Regions from separate parts of the Pseudofrancisella aestuarii genome, predicted to be linked through region 1. Evidence: riboswitches for the same ligand, from Rfam matches in the RefSeq annotation. Region 1 holds a riboswitch; the other holds the start of a gene.

Evidence for each region. A riboswitch is a leader RNA that binds a small molecule or an ion and turns the genes downstream of it on or off. The one in region 1 is predicted to bind thiamine pyrophosphate.
Region 2: linked by a shared signal. The riboswitch ahead of thiE (thiamine phosphate synthase) and the one ahead of DNK87_RS01395 (PQ-loop repeat-containing protein) in region 1 are both predicted to bind thiamine pyrophosphate.

The regions. Positions count from the first base shown of each region.
Region 1 covers NZ_QLIS02000001.1:272,931-281,063, reverse strand. Annotated here, with positions in the region: gene DNK87_RS01435 (aminotransferase class I/II-fold pyridoxal phosphate-dependent enzyme) at 1-260, shown strand, start outside; gene DNK87_RS01430 (methyltransferase domain-containing protein) at 253-993, shown strand; gene bioD (dethiobiotin synthase) at 996-1,670, shown strand; gene DNK87_RS01420 (biotin--[acetyl-CoA-carboxylase] ligase) at 1,613-2,575, opposite strand; gene DNK87_RS01415 (acetoacetate decarboxylase) at 2,666-3,406, shown strand; gene galU (UTP--glucose-1-phosphate uridylyltransferase GalU) at 3,407-4,276, opposite strand; gene DNK87_RS01405 (cation diffusion facilitator family transporter) at 4,340-5,467, opposite strand; gene DNK87_RS01400 (HXXEE domain-containing protein) at 5,494-6,060, opposite strand; gene DNK87_RS01395 (PQ-loop repeat-containing protein) at 6,103-6,732, opposite strand; TPP riboswitch at 6,787-6,886, opposite strand; gene DNK87_RS01390 (GNAT family N-acetyltransferase) at 6,912-7,370, opposite strand; gene DNK87_RS01385 (chloroquine resistance protein) at 7,342-7,749, opposite strand; gene rluB (23S rRNA pseudouridine(2605) synthase RluB) at 7,756-8,133, opposite strand, start outside.
Region 2 covers NZ_QLIS02000002.1:515,129-523,261, forward strand. Annotated here, with positions in the region: gene thiL (thiamine-phosphate kinase) at 1-432, opposite strand, end outside; gene thiM (hydroxyethylthiazole kinase) at 429-1,217, opposite strand; gene thiE (thiamine phosphate synthase) at 1,198-1,830, opposite strand; TPP riboswitch at 1,900-1,997, opposite strand; gene DNK87_RS06545 (cation:proton antiporter) at 2,089-3,363, opposite strand; gene DNK87_RS06550 (Rieske 2Fe-2S domain-containing protein) at 3,484-4,383, opposite strand; gene proB (glutamate 5-kinase) at 4,502-5,629, shown strand; gene DNK87_RS06560 (glutamate-5-semialdehyde dehydrogenase) at 5,632-6,885, shown strand; gene DNK87_RS06565 (DUF3293 domain-containing protein) at 6,887-7,291, shown strand; gene DNK87_RS06570 (amino acid permease) at 7,296-8,133, opposite strand, start outside.

The DNA.
Region 1 (8,133 bases):
ATAAGCTTTGTGAAAAAAATAATTTAAATTTAGTTTCAAAAGATATTTCTCCAATTAAAAGTATTCTAATTAATGATAATAATTTAGCTATAAAATTAAAGAATATTTTAGATAAAAATAATATAGCTGTTTCCTGCTTTAGATATCCAACAGTTCCCAAAAATCAACCAATATTAAGATTTTCTATACATGCAAATAATTCTTTCAATGAGATAGATATGGTTATAAGTATTTTAAATAAAGGTAAACATAATGAATAATGTATACGAGAAGGTTAAACACAAATTTTCCTCAACTAAAGATTATAATACAAATTCAATAGTTCAAAATAATGTCAAAGAGCAGCTTTTAGATATAAGTTATAAGTTAGTTGAAAATATAAAAATAAGTAATATCCTAAATCTAGGTATTAGAAATATGTCTGAACCATTAGAGTTATATAATAAATTTAATCCTAAAAAATTAGATATAGCAGACTTAACTTTAGCAAATATAACAACAGAAAATTTTTCAAAGCAAAATATTAATTTTTTTGAGTTAAATTTTGATGAAGAGCTACATTTACTAAACTCAAAATATGATTTAATTTTTTCCAATATGTCTTTTCAATGGAGTAAAGATTTAAATGAGTTAATAAAAAATCTTGAAGCTAAATTAAATGAAAAATCAGTACTCTCTTTTACTACTTTGTTATCAGATAACTTTTATGAGATTTCAAAAATATTAAGAGTTAATGAGATGCCCACCAGAGATAGTGTGCTTAGAATCGTTGATAACCATAATTTAATGTCTCTATATACAGATGTCTTTTACTATACTTTAGAATTTCATAATTTTAGTTCTCTTATAGATCATTTAAGAAAAACAGGTGTGCATACATATACTGGGGAATCTTCTGAGATTAATTTCAGGCAGATTAGAAATCTGTTAAATAAAGATTATAGCTATAAATTAACGTATCATGTTGGTTTGTTTATTTGTTATAAGGAGTGACTATGAAGAAAGTTTTTATAATAGGTACAGACACTGAAGTTGGTAAAACATACATATCAACTAATTTAATAAAAGCTTATGAACATCAAAATATAAAATCTTTATGTCTTAAACCTGTTGCTTCTGGAAAAAATCAAGGTTATGACTTAGCTGAAGATGTTGAAAGCATTTATAATGCGTATAGCCAAAAATATTCTCCAGAACAAATTAATTGTATTTCTTTTGATAAGGCTGTAGCACCTCATATTGCAGCTAAAAAGATGAGGATAAATATCAAATTAGAATCTTTAGAGGAGTTTATAAAAATTAACTATAGTAAAGATTATGATATTTTATTAATAGAAGGAGCTGGTGGACTTTTGACTCCATATTCTAATACTGTTACACAGTTAGACTTAATAAAACTATTAAATATCCCAATACTCTTAGTTTCAAGTATTAAAGTTGGTTGTATAAATCATACTTTACTAACTTTAAATGAATTAGAAAATAATAATATTAAATGTTTAGGCTGGGTAGCAAATTGTGATAAAAATGTAGCTTACATAGATGAACAAATAGAGACTATAGAAGCTTTTTCAAAAATGAAATGTTTAGCTAAAATTAAAAGATATAGTGATTATTTAGACTTTATAGAACTATCTAAAATACTAATTTCACCAGATGAGAAGGAGTAAGTTTTTTCTTCACTCTCTATAACTATTTCACCTATATTTGATAAGCCTATATATTTGCAATTATTAAATTCTTTATTTCCTAGCTTTAATGTAAATAATTTATCTTTTAAATAATTAATCTTTTCATATTCTTCTTTGAAATAAGAGAAACCTTCATTAGTAAAAATCTTTATATCATCTTGTATATTTTTTATTATCTCTGATAATAATTTTGTTCTATCTATATGAGTTTGTAATTCTAGTTTCAAAGATGTCCATTCTGTTTTTATTTTATTATCTTTTTGCATATTAACATTTAAGCCAAAACCAATAAATAATTTAGCTTTATCATTAACCTCAGCAGAAACATTTATTATTACACCAGCTATTTTTTTATTTTTAATAAAAATATCATTAGGCCATTTTAATTTAGGATTTAAACCTATTTTTTCTAAAGTTTTAGAAATACTTATAGAAATAACTAAAGATAAACCCGGTAATTTAGATATATCCAAATCTACAAACTCAAGAAGAGTACAATATATATTTTTACCAAAAGGAGAAACCCACTCCCTATTAAATCTTCCAAAACCCTGTGTCTGATACTCTGATATAAAAATTGTATTATTAAGAAAACTATTTTGCTCCCTTATCGCATAATTAGAAGTAGAATCAATAGTATAAAAGTATTCAATATTTTTAAATTTTTTATTTAATTTATCTTTATCTATAAGATCTAATTTTTCTTCTAAAAGATAGCCAACTCTAGGATTAGATAATATATTTATTTGATATATATCTTTTAATTTTTTAATATTTTTAGAAATAGCAGCTCTACTAATACCTAGCTTTTCACCTATTTCTGTACCACTTATATATTTTTGATCATCTAAGAAGTCAAATATTCGCTGTTGAGTTTTATTCATAAATAAATCGTTTTCTATAAGAGGTAGTACTTTATATTTAAGTTTAATTATATAATAAAAATGAACTATTCAAAATATTGGAGAAATTTTATGAAAATAGAAGATGTTAGAAAAAATGTTTTTTCAATGCCTCTAGTATCCCCTACAGCAAATAGAATAGCTTATAAGTTTACAAATAGAGAATACTTTATTATTGACTATAAAGCTGATTTAGAAATTTTAAAAAAATATGTTCCAGAGCCTCTTAAACCAACAGGTATTGTAAAATTTGAATTTATGAAAATGCATGATGCTAATGGTTTTGGTAGCTTTAATGAGGCTGGACAACTTATAGAGGTTGAATTTGAGGGTAAAAAAGGTCTATATTCTCATATTATGCTATTAGATAATTTACCATCTATTGCAGCAGGTCGTGAAATTTGGGGATTCCCAAAAAAATATGCTCACCCTACTCTAATTGTAGATTCTGATACTCTATTAGGTACAGTTAAATATAATAGTATAGATGTAGCTTTTGGTACTATGGGTTATAAATATGAAGAGCTCAATAAAGATATTATTAAAAAATCTTTAGAAGAAACTCCAAACTTTTTACTTAAAACAATTCCGCATGTAAACGGTAAAGATGTAAGTATATGTGAACTAGTTAAATATCATGTAAAAGATGTAACTGTAAAAGGAGCTTGGACTGGCCCTGTTGATTTACAAGTTTTTAATCATGTACAAGCAGCTCTTAATCATTTACCAGTAAAAGAAATCGTTAAAGGTTCACATTTTATTGCTGATGTAACACTAGGTTTCGGAGAAGTTGTTTTTGATTATCTAAAATAATTATTTATTATTTCTTTCTTTTAAGTATCCTTTAAATTTTTCTCCAAGTTCAGGATGAACGTGTGCTAGCTCATAATTAGCTATAAGAAAATCTAATTTACTTCCACAATCATATCGAGTGCCTTGAAAATCATAGGCTAAAACTTTTTCATCTAGATCAATAAGTCTAGCAATAGCATCTGTAAGCTGAATCTCTCCACCAGCACCTTCTGAAGTAGACTCAAGACATCTAAATATTTTATTTGGTAATAAGTATCTACCAACTACAGCAGTATTTGAAGGAGCTTTTGAGGGAGATGGTTTTTCTACAATAGCTTTTATAAAATTTTCTTCATCTTTTGCAACTATGCCATAAGACTCTGTTTTATCTTTAGGAATCGTTTGCGTTGCTAAACATCCTCTTATATCTGTGCCATCAACTCTTTCCACCATTTGAGCTAAAGCACCTTTACCTTCTATATTATAAATTAAATCATCAGGCAAGAGCACAGCAAAATCTTCAATACCTACAAGAGGTCTAGCACACAACACGGCATGTCCCAAACCTAAAGCTTCGGGCTGTCTTACAAAGAAAAAACTTACATCTTTAGGAATAATATTTCTAACTGTCTGTAAAAGGTCAAATTTACCTTTTTTTTCTAATGAATATTCTAATTCAAAGTTTCTATCAAAATGATCTTCTAAAGATTTTTTATTAGAGCTTGTTACAAAGATTAATTCTTTACATCCAGCTTCTATAGCTTCTTCAACAGCATATTGTATAAGAGGTTTATCTACTACTGTTAACATTTCTTTTGGGCAAGACTTAGTAGCCGGTAGAAATCTAGTTCCCCAACCTGCTACAGGAAAAACAGCTTTTTTTATCTTCATAGGATATCAAAATAAATTTAGATACTAAGATTATACTATTTTTAGAAATTAATTAGAAATAGATTAAATATATGCGAATACTGTAATTTCTATATTATGATTTTTTATTTTAAATTTTGACAATTTATGCTGATATTCTTCTAATAATTTTTCATCTTTTAAAAATAAATATATATCTATATGATTTTCTAAATAGTATAAAAACATTTTCTTTTCTAAAAGGAGATCAATATTTAAGTAAGTTGAAGAACAGTAATGTTTTAGTTGTTCAATTATTTCTTTTCTAGATGGTTCAATCTTATCTAATTTTACAAATACATCATAATGATCGGTAACATCAACATGGACAGTTATATCTTTTATATTTTCAATATTATAATAAATATTGCTTCTAACTTTTTCAGCAATATAGTGACCCTCAGAAGCAGTTATATATTTATCAACTAAAATATGAACATCAATAATAATTTTGCCAGCCATTTTTCTTGATCTTAAACAATGGAAATCAAGAACACCTTCAGTATCTCTAATTATTTTTTTTATAGAAGCTCTAGTTTCTTCATCAACACCTTCATCGATAAGCTCAGAGACTGCTGAATATCCCCATTTTATACCCATTTTAACAATCATATAACAAACTACTAGAGCAGCTATTGCATCCATCCAGACAAAGCCGATAAATGCTCCAATAAGACCAATTAATACTACAACAGATGACCACATATCTGATCTACTATGCCATGCGTTAGCTCTAAGTAAATCAGAATCAATTTCATTAGCAGCTTTCATCGTATATTGATAAATAAACTCATTTCCTAAAATTGAAAATATAGCTGCAAAAACTGTAAACTTATCTGGTGTACTATAGTTTCCTATAATAAGATTAGACAGTGAATGATATACAATAGTAAAACCTACAGTTATTAAAATTGCAGATAATGCTAAAGTTGCTAAAGTTTCAATTCTTTCATGGCCATATGGATGATTCTTATCTTCACCAATATTTGCATATTTAGCAGCAAAAAGAACCATAATGTCACTAATTAAATCTGAAAATGAATGTACACCATCTGCAAATAATGCTGGAGACTTTCCAATAGCACCAATTAACATTTTAACCATAGCTAAAAGGCAATTTATTATCATACCAACTATAGTTACTTTTTTAGTTATTTGATAACGATTAGACATCTTAAAGTTTCCTATATTTATATTAACTATTTACTCATGACTAGTTTAAATAATAAAACATGAGCTAAAATTGAAAAAATTATAGTTCCTATCCACCATGCTAGTACATTATCAAGTCCATGCATAGAAACATATATTGCTGCAAAAATAGATATCACAAACTGTATACTTGCCATAACTAATCCAGGATTCCAAGCTTTTAATTTAATTCCCTCGTGAATATGAGTTAGGCAGTTCATAATACTAAAAATAATAATTAGTAATCCAAAACCGAGATTAATAAAGCTTAATGTTCCAAAAATAGCAAATGCTAACCAAACCATTATTATATTAATCCAAAAAATCTTCACATCTGTTAAGGTTTCTTTCCCATCAATAGATTTTAAAACTTTTTCATTCATAAAGGATTTAAAACCACCAGGAATATAATGCTCTTCAGTTTGATGAAAAAAGTATAATGGTATATTTATTAATGCCCAGAGATGAGGATCTGAAACAGAAAAGTTTAAAAATAATAAAAAAAGTGAGACTATTCCCAACCATGGAGCAGCTTTTGCCCAATTTTGGTTTTTAGCTAAAAAATATATCATTATAGTTTTTTCTTTTAAATTATTACTTTTTGATTCTAGCATAATTTATACCAAGAGAACTTTGTAATTTTCTTTTTTATAAAATAAATATTGAAAAATTTGAATACCAATTAAAAAAAGTAGAAACAAACTTCCAATTATTGTTGGTATAGGCCAATTTAAAGTTAAGCCACTTACTATATCGCAACTGCAAGTTATTATTGATAAATATAAATAAATTATACTAAAGCCTTCTGCTTGTTTTGTTCTAAAGTTTTTCCATATCTGAGGAAACCAATATACATTATAAATAATATTACTTAATGAACCAAAAATTAATAAATTACTATCTGTAAAAATATTATTAAGAGCAAAATAAATAGCAATTAATAAAAATGAAAATATAAAAAAGCTATGTAAAAAGATTTTATTTGATAATTTATCATTTAGAATTTGAAGTTGCTGAATTGTTAAAAATGTTAATAAAACTACACTTACTGTTATATATTGCCATGGCATATTAAATCCAACAGCATAAATTAAATCTAAAGAGTTAGCTATTATCATTAAGCTATGAGTCCATAAACTTATTTCTGTTGTAGTATGTTTAAATTGATTATGAATAGTCTGTGGTAAAAAAAGAACTAAATAAAGTATAAATGATATATTTAAAGTTATATTTCCTATTGTTTCCATAAGAGGTCCTACTATTTATTAAGTTTATAAATAATAGAAAGTTTTGAATGATAGATTTAAAATCAAACAAACTCCCTACGCTAATATTAATTAGATCAGGTACAAAGGGTCTAGTCATAAAACTATCTCAGCTAAAGCTCCCCCGCTGTCTTCTATATAGAATATTATAGGTTAATATATTAATCTTCAATTCTTAATTGATATATTAAGGCATCACTAGTTTTACCATTAGGATACTTGTAGTAGTTTTTTCTTATAGAAATATTTTTAAAATTAAGTTTTTCATATAATTTAATAGCAAATAAATTCGTTATATCTACTTCTAAAAATATAGATTTGATACTTTTTTGTCTCAAAATTTTTATATTATCTTCTAATAGATAGTAAGCTAATCCCTTATTTCTAAAATCTTTACTCAAGGTTATATATAAGAGCTCTGCTTCATCTAAAGTAAATAAGTAAAGAGATACTCCTATTAAATTTTTATCATTAAATAATCCAAAAATAATATTATTTTTATTTTTAAAAGTTTCATATATTAGTTTATCTGACCAAGAAAAATCATGATTAGATTTTCTAATTAAATTAAGAGTATTCTCATAATAAATTTCATTTAGAAGTGAAGTCTGAAGATTCATAAAGTTTGCTAAAAATATATTTTTTATTTATAGAAGAATTAATATTTGAAAAATCTTTTAATATATCTTTATCATATATATTTATAGAATTTTCTAATGTATTTTGAGTTAAGTCACTATTATAATGATAGATATTTACTTTTGAATTAAAGAACAAACTAAATGAAATAGATTTAAAAAAACTTAAATGATCTTGATTAGAAATAAATAAATTAATATTTTTATTAGATTCTAAACTATTAGAAAATATTAGCTTTATTTCATCAGGTTTTATATCTACTTTTTTTATAGGTAATTTTTCTTCAGCTGTTTTAAAGCTAGGTTTCAATTCCCATAGAGTTAGTCCTAGAATTTCGCTAAATTCTTTATCAAAAGACATCTAGTATTACCTTTTAAACTTATCTAATAAATTTTTAGGATATTTAAATGCTGAAAGTTTTACAGATTTTCTTAATCTATTAACTTCATCAGGCTCTAATTCTAAAGTTTTTCCTCTAGATAAAAACCTAGGTAATACAATGTCACCAAACCTAACTCGTGTAAGTCTACTTACAGTAACACCTAAAGCATCAAACATTCTTCTTACTTCTCTATTTCTACCTTCTGATAAGGTCACATAATACCAAATATTAGCACCTTCTCCCCCAGAAAATCTTATACTATTAAATTTAGCTAAACCATCATCTAGCATGATACCAGCTCTTAATTTATTCAAGTTTTCTTGAGAAAGTTGCTCTCCAAAAACTCTTACTGCATATTCTCT
Region 2 (8,133 bases), on a different contig from region 1:
AGAGTTTCGATATTTTATGTTTTCAGGATTACATGCCCCAATGGCAGTTATACTAATACTAATTTTATCTGGAGATTTGGTAGTATCTCCACCAATCAATATTATGTTTTCTTCTATGCAGAGCCTAAGTAGATTTTCTAAAAATTCTTGAGCATAGGCAGCGCTGTTATCAGGAATTGCTATACCACATAGTATGTATTTTGGTGTTGCTCCCATAGCAGCGAGATCACTTAAATTTACATGAAGGGCTTTGTGGGCAAGATTTTTAGCACTAAAGTAGCTAGTTCTAAAATGAATATTCTCTATAAGTAAATCTTTTGTTATTACATACTGTTCACTATCTAAACTACGAAGAATTGCAGAATCATCTCCAATAAATCCATTTGAGTTTTTAGCTAGCTTTTTTACTATCTCATCCTCATTTAAATTCATATTATCTTTTCCATAAGTTTGAAGTTGCTAGCATGTAATTGATCCAAAAAAGATATTTTAAAAGAAGCAGGGTGTTTATTTTCTAAAGAAGCTAATTCTCCACAGAGCGTAAAGTATTGAGTAGCTAATTTTGTTGCTTCAAAAGAATCTTCGATGACACATCTAAAAGCAGCTATAACTGCTGTTAAAGAGCAACCCATACCAGTAACAAGAGGCATTAAGTTAGAGCCAAAAGGTATTTCAGTACTTGTTGTACCATTCGTAATAAAATCTATTTCACCGCTTATGGCTATAACTGATTTATGGGTATTAGCTAACTTTATAGCAGCTGGTTTTGCATCATTTATGGTATTAGCTGTTTCAACTCCTTTTGAGAACAAAAGTGAATCAGTAAGGGATATTATTTCGCTAGCATTACCTCGTATAATAGATGCATGGCTTGCTATTTTTTTAGCAGAAGTAGTTCTAATTTTTGTAGCTCCGGAACCAACAGGATCAAGAATTGTTGGTTTCTTATATCTATCTGCAGAATTTATAGCTTGTGTAATTCTATTTAGAAAATTGCTATCTAATGTCCCAATATTTATATATATAGCTGAAGATATAGATACTAGCTCATCAAGTTCTTCTTCATATTGACTCATGATAGGAGCAGCACCAACAGCTAATAAACTATTAGCAACAAAATCCATCGTTACAAGGTTAGTAAGATTAAGCACTACAGGTTTTTTGTCTCTTAATAAGTAAAGAGCCTTTTGAATTTCTTTAAGCATATTTTCTTTCATCAACAATTCTCCTTAGGTTTTGGCAATTTTCTTGGCTGTTTTGATTATGAAAAGCTTCTATAGCAGCAATTCCATAAGCTCCCGTTTGCAGAACATTTTTAGCATTTGTATTATTTATTCCGCCAATAGCAACAATTGGATATTTTGAGATTTTGTAAGCTTCTTTTAAGTTGTTTATACCCCAGATAGTTTCAATATTAGGTTTATTTCTTGTAGGAAAAATACTACCGACACCTAAATAGTCGACAGGTAAGTTATTTGCAATTTTAATTTGCTCAAGATTATTTGTACTTAATCCTAGTATTTTGTTTGGTCCTAGAAGTTCTTTAGCTTTTTGAATATTTCCATCTGACTGTCCTAGATGTAGCCCATAAGCATTTAACTTTAAACAAAGTTCTATATTATCGTTTACTATTAAAGGAATATTTAAAGCATCTAGTAATTTCTTTAACTTCTGCCCAAAGAGTAATAAATCATGACCGCTCAAAGTTTTTTCTCTAAGTTGAACAGAGGTTATACCAGAGGTTGCACAAATTTTTATGAATTCTAAGTAGTCACTAATTGGTTGATCTTGCTTATTTGTAACTAATATTAGTTTTAGAGCATCTTTCATGTATATCTTCCTTATCTTTAACAGAGGAGGAAAGTAAAAACATAAAAGATAAATTGATTAAAATACTTTTTAAGTTTACTTTCACACTCCCTCCGCAGGTATTAACCAGAGCAGGTTCAAAGGGTCAAGTCTCAGCCAACTAAAAGTCAGCACCCCCGGTGAACTTATTTCAAAATTGATTCTAGTAGAAATAGTTTACGTAGTCAAATAGATTATAGTCAAGTAAGCATCATGAGTATTTATATAAAGAGTTCTAAACTACTTTATTTTAGGAGGATAAAGTTTATTTAATAAAGCACCTAATGTAGAGCCTTGTATCAGGATAGATAATACTACCGCAACATATGTAACAGCTACCATATGTGGTGCATCATGTGAAATTGATAATACTAAGGCTAAAGATACTCCTCCCCTTATTCCAGCCCATGTCATAAGAGTTTTATTCTTGAATGCAGATTTCGAAAAATCTCTATTGATAATAGCCATAGGAATGAAGACACTAATAAATCTAGAGAAATTCATAATAACAAAAACTAAAAATCCAATAATAATAGTTAATGTAGTAAAATCTATTTCTGTTAACTCTAAACCTATCATTATAAATAAAAAAGAATTAAGTATATTATCAATTAATCTCCAGAACTTACTTAATAAATCTATTTTTATTTGTTTTTTCTTATTCCATTCGGATAGTTTTTTGCCTGTTATTAAACCCGCTATTACCATTGTTATAGGTGCTGATACACCAAGCTTTGATGCAGCTATATATCCCATGCTTGAAACAGCTAAAGTTATTAGAATAGTAGTTTCATCATCCTTATTTGTACGAATGAAAAATAAAGTTACTATAGCAAAAAGACAGCCTAATAAAATACCACCAACGGCTTCGATAGTAATTTGTTTTATGATTAGTATTATATATGGAATATCTTTAAGAATATTTGGGTCTAAATTTTCAGTTGGATCAAAAAAAACTATATTTGTTAAAACAACAAATAATACGATACTTGTAGCATCATTAAATAAAGCTTCTCCAACAATTTGAACTTTTACTGGTTTTGGGACATTCTTGTTTTTTGAAAGAGTGCTAATAACAGCTATAGGGTCTGTTGGTGAAATAAGCGCCCCAAAAACTAAACAGTTACCAAATGGTACTGAGCCGATATTCAAAATTAGTGTTAAAGTATAATATGCTAATATTGCTGTAATTAATGTAGAGATAATCACGCCAGAAACTGATAAGGCAACTACAGCTTTAGTTTCTTTTTTTAAGTCAACGGCATTAAAACAAAGGGCACTAGCAAATAACATGAAAGAAATCATCCCATTTAAGAGGGTGGTTCTAAAATCAAATTGTTTTATAGCAATGACAATAAAATCTCCTTCATCAAAGATTATAATACACCCTATAGAAAAAACTATCGAAAGCATTGTTAAACCAATAGCTTTGGGAAATTTTAAAAAATTAGTATTAACATAGCTTAGCAAGGCTGTCACAATTATTAATAAACTAAATAAGAAGAATATATTCATACTATTGTGAGACCTGCTATTTTAAATTATTAAAATAAGTCTCTTTTTACTATCTAAGTTTCTAATTTATTTTAGAAATATAACATAATAAATAATTTCTTCTAACTATAAATGGTTTTATTAAAGATCTTTTTTCCAAATATCTCTAAAAATCTTGATGATTTGATCATGTTTAAGAAGAAAATCATTATTATAAGTTTCTTTTGTGTATCTCTGAGTATTAACTACTCTTTTGTCTTCATTAAGCACTATTCTATTTCCAATGCTAAATACTATATCCATAATTGGTTTCAAAATCTTAGTTGTTAAAAAATTACGATAATGCAGTATATATATTTTTGTTTGATTTTCATTTATGGGAACAAAGTAAGCAGTTACTTTCATTTTATTTGAAATGTTAAGAAGCCAAGCATTAGGAAAAATATATTTAATCATTAATTCACCATTCTTTATAGCTTCAATATTATTGTTTTTTTCTATAATTTTAATATCATCTGGTATTTTGTAACCTTTTCCAATGGTTCTTTTATGTACCGTGGCTAGATGTGTGTAGTCTAGTTGGTTTTCTATACAATGTCTTATATTATTATTCCAGATGTCAGTTATCATCGCATATTTGCCATTAAAGGAATCAAAAAGCTCCTGACAGAATTCAAATGCATAATCATTATTTAAATCTTCATCAAAGATATTTATCCAGATCATATCCGCTATTATTTTTGTAGGATAAACTTTAGCTTTTAATTTAGGAATAGAGCATTGTGTTTCAGGGGTATATTTGCAATTACCTGCATCATTAAATTGAAATCCATGAAAAGGGCATGTAATACAATTATCAATAACTTTACCTGAGCTTAGTTCAGCACCTCGGTGTGGACAGTTATTATCCATAATGATTATTTTTTTATCATCATTTTTCCAGACTACAAGATTTAAGCCAAATCGTTCTAATTTTTGAGGTTTATTCTTAAACTCACTAATATGCGCTATAGCATACCAAGCTTTTGGAACTTTCATTATCCATTCTCCATATGGTGTGGATTAGAAATATAATCAAACTAAATTTTAATATACATCTCTATGAAGATATATTAAATAATTATACAATCATACTAAAAGCTTTTAAATCCAATAGAATATGAGTAGAAAAGAGTATCTTAGAAATACAAAAAGAATTGTTATAAAAATAGGCACTAGCACTTTGACTCATAGTAGTGGTTTATTGAATATTGATCGTATAGAAAAAATAGTTCGTCAATTATCTGATTTGCATAATCAAGGGTATGAAGTTGTATTAGTTACCTCTGGTGCAGTAGGCGCCGGCATGGGTAAATTAAATCTTTCAAATAAGCCTAAAACCCTACCTGAAAAGCAAGCGGTTGCAGCTGTTGGTCAAGTAGCTTTGACTCATTTATATCAAAAGCTTTTCTCTGAGTATGGTAAAAATATAGGTCAGCTGCTTTTAACAAAAGATGATATTGCAAATAGAGAAAGATATCTAAATGCTAGAAATACTTTTTTTGCTTTAATTAATAAAGGAGTTATACCAGTAGTCAATGAAAATGACGCTGTTGTCGTAGATGAAATAAAAGTTGGGGATAATGACACTTTATCAGCATTAGTAGCAAGTTTAGTGGAGGCTGATCTCTTAGTTATATTATCAGATATAGATGGTTTATATACGGCTAACCCAAAAGTGGATAGTTCAGCAAAGTTCTTAGATACAGTTCTACATATCTCTGCTGAAATAAAAGCTATGGCAGGTGGAGCTGGTTCAAAATTCGCTACAGGTGGTATGGCAACAAAATTAAAAGCTGGTGAAATAGCTACAAAGTCTGGGACTAATATGATTATAGCTTGTGGCGAAAATCCTCAGAATATAAGAAAGATTATAGATGGTGAAGATATTGGTACTCTTTTTCTGAAAGATAGTAAGTTGATTGCTGCTAAGAAACATTGGATAAGCTATAGCAGTAATAAAAAAGGAATACTGATAATAGATGATGGCGCAGTAGAGGCACTTTATAAATCTAAGAGTTTGTTACCTTGTGGAGTAGTAAAATCAGAAGGTGATTTTTCTAAGGGCTCTACGGTAGCTATATTGAATAAGTATGGTGAAGAAATAGCTACAGGGCTATCTAACTATTCATCAAAAGAGATTGAGCTTATTAAAGGTAATAAAAGCTATGATATTGTAAAAATACTAGGCTACTGTGACTATAATGAAATAGTTCATATTGATAACTTACATATTAAAGAGGCTTAGAAATGAGCAGTAATTATATTTTAGAGCTTGGAATAAAAGCTAAGGAAGCCTCAAAGCATCTAGCTCAGCTGAATACTATAACTAAAAATAAAGTTTTATATGATCTAGAAAAAGCTTTACTAGAGAAGGCTAATTATATTAAAGAAGAAAATCAAAAAGACTTAGCTGTAGCTAGCGAAAGAGGTTTATCAAAAGCCTTTGTAGATAGGTTAACTCTAACTGATGAAAGAATAAAATCAATGGCTGATGGAGTTAGACAAATAACTGATTTTGCTGATCCAATAGGTAAAATTGAAAAAGGATTTAAGCATTCTAAAGGAATGACAATATCTCAAGTTAGAGTGCCACTAGGTGTTATTGCTATGATTTTTGAATCACGTCCTAATGTAACTATAGATGCTGGTGCATTAGCTTTAAAATCTGGTAATGCAATTATTCTAAGAGGTGGCTCTGACTCAATAAATACAAATAAAGCTTTAAAAAATATATTTGCTAATGTTTGTACTAAAAATGGATTACCTGAATGCACTGTTCAACTAGTTGAAAATACAGATAGAGAGTTGGTCAAAGAGTTAGTTACTTTAGATAAATATGTTGATGTAATAATACCAAGAGGTGGAAAGGGTCTTAAAAAAGCTATTCAGAATGATGCAACAGTTCCAATGATTGAGACAGGAGCAGGAATTTGTCATACATATATAGATGAGTTTGCAGATTTAAATAAGGCATTAAAAATAGTTATTAATGCTAAAGTTCAAAGACCTGGTGTCTGTAATTCTTTAGAAACATTGCTTGTTCATAAAGATATTTTAGATAAGTTTTTACCGGAATTAGAAAATGAACTTATAAAAAATAGCGTTGAAATAAGAGCTGATGATAAAAGTTTAAGATATTTAAAACAGGCAAAATTAGCAACTGAAAAAGATTGGGAAACTGAGTATTTGGATTTAATTTTATCTATCAAGTCAGTTTCTAATGTTAAAGATGCAGTAGAGCATATTAATACTTATGGAAGTATGCATTCTGAAAGTATTATTACTGAGAGCTATACTAATACGGAAATATTTCTGAATGAAGTTGATGCTGCTGCGGTTTATGCAAATGCTTCTACTAGATTTACAGATGGTGGTGAATTTGGTTTTGGTGGAGAAATTGGTATTAGCACACAAAAGCTTCATGCAAGAGGACCAATGGGGATTAATGAGCTTACAACATTGAAATATGTTATTAGAGGTAATGGACAAATTAGAGAATAATATGAATTCTAATAATATGCCAGAATGGTATTTTACAACAAAGTTTGAAATACCTATCAAACCAGCTAAATATCCTGATAAATTTATGATCTTAACAGCATGGAATCCTTTAAATCAAAAGCTATCTAAAGAAGAAAATATATCTAGAAATAATGCTTTAGAAAAAGATTTGAAAGAAAGCTTCTCTTTTGTATATGAAATAAATGGCTTTGATCCAGAATCTAAACATAAAGAAAATGGATTTATGGCAAACTGTTTTGATTTAGATAAAGCTTGTGATTATGGACTAAAGTATCAACAAGATGCGATTTATTATGTTGTAGAGGATAAGTTATATGTTGTTCAATGTGCTTTGGATAAAAGAGAAATGATTAGTGTTGGCAAATTTCTATATAGAGTTTTCTAATAAATTATTTATAAAAGAATTTATACATTAACGAGAAAATAGCGATAAGTATAATTCCAGAGAAAACTACTATTCTCTGATCTGGATCACATAGCATACCTAGAATGATGAGGCTATTAAATATAATGCTAGCATAAGGCAGTATTGGAAATCCAAAGGCTTTAAATTTAAGCTGTTTAATTTCTTCTTTTGATAAAGATTTTCTGAATTTAACATGACATAAGCTAATGACTAACCAGATTAAACATCCAACCATTCCGGATGATGATATTATAAGGATGAAAACTTTTTCAGCACCTATAAATCTACTAAGCAAACATATGCAAGAGATAATAGCTGTAAAAATTACGCCATAGTATGGAATATGGTGTTTATTAATTTTCTTAAATAATTTAGGTGCTTGGTTATCATTAGACATAGACCAAAGTAGTCTAGCACAAGCATAGAAAGCAGAATTAACCGCAGATAAACTAGCTGTTAGTATTACAAGTTGCATTATTGTGTCTATATATCTTATATTTACTAGCTTGAGCACAGTTACAAAAGGTGTATCAATTACGCTAGAATCTTTATAAGGTATTATGTATGCAATTATAAAAGTTGAGAAAATGAAAAATACTAAAATACGTAAGGCTACACTTTTAATAGCTTTGATAATATTTTTTACAGGATCTTTAGTTTCTCCAGCTGCAATACCAACTAATTCAGCGCCCTGAAAGGTACAAACTATTATTACTAAACCAAAAGCAAATGCTTGGAAACCATTTGGGAATAATCCATCAGTATAAAAATTTACTAATCCAGCAACGGGTTTATTTGTATGTAAAAATCCAAATACTATT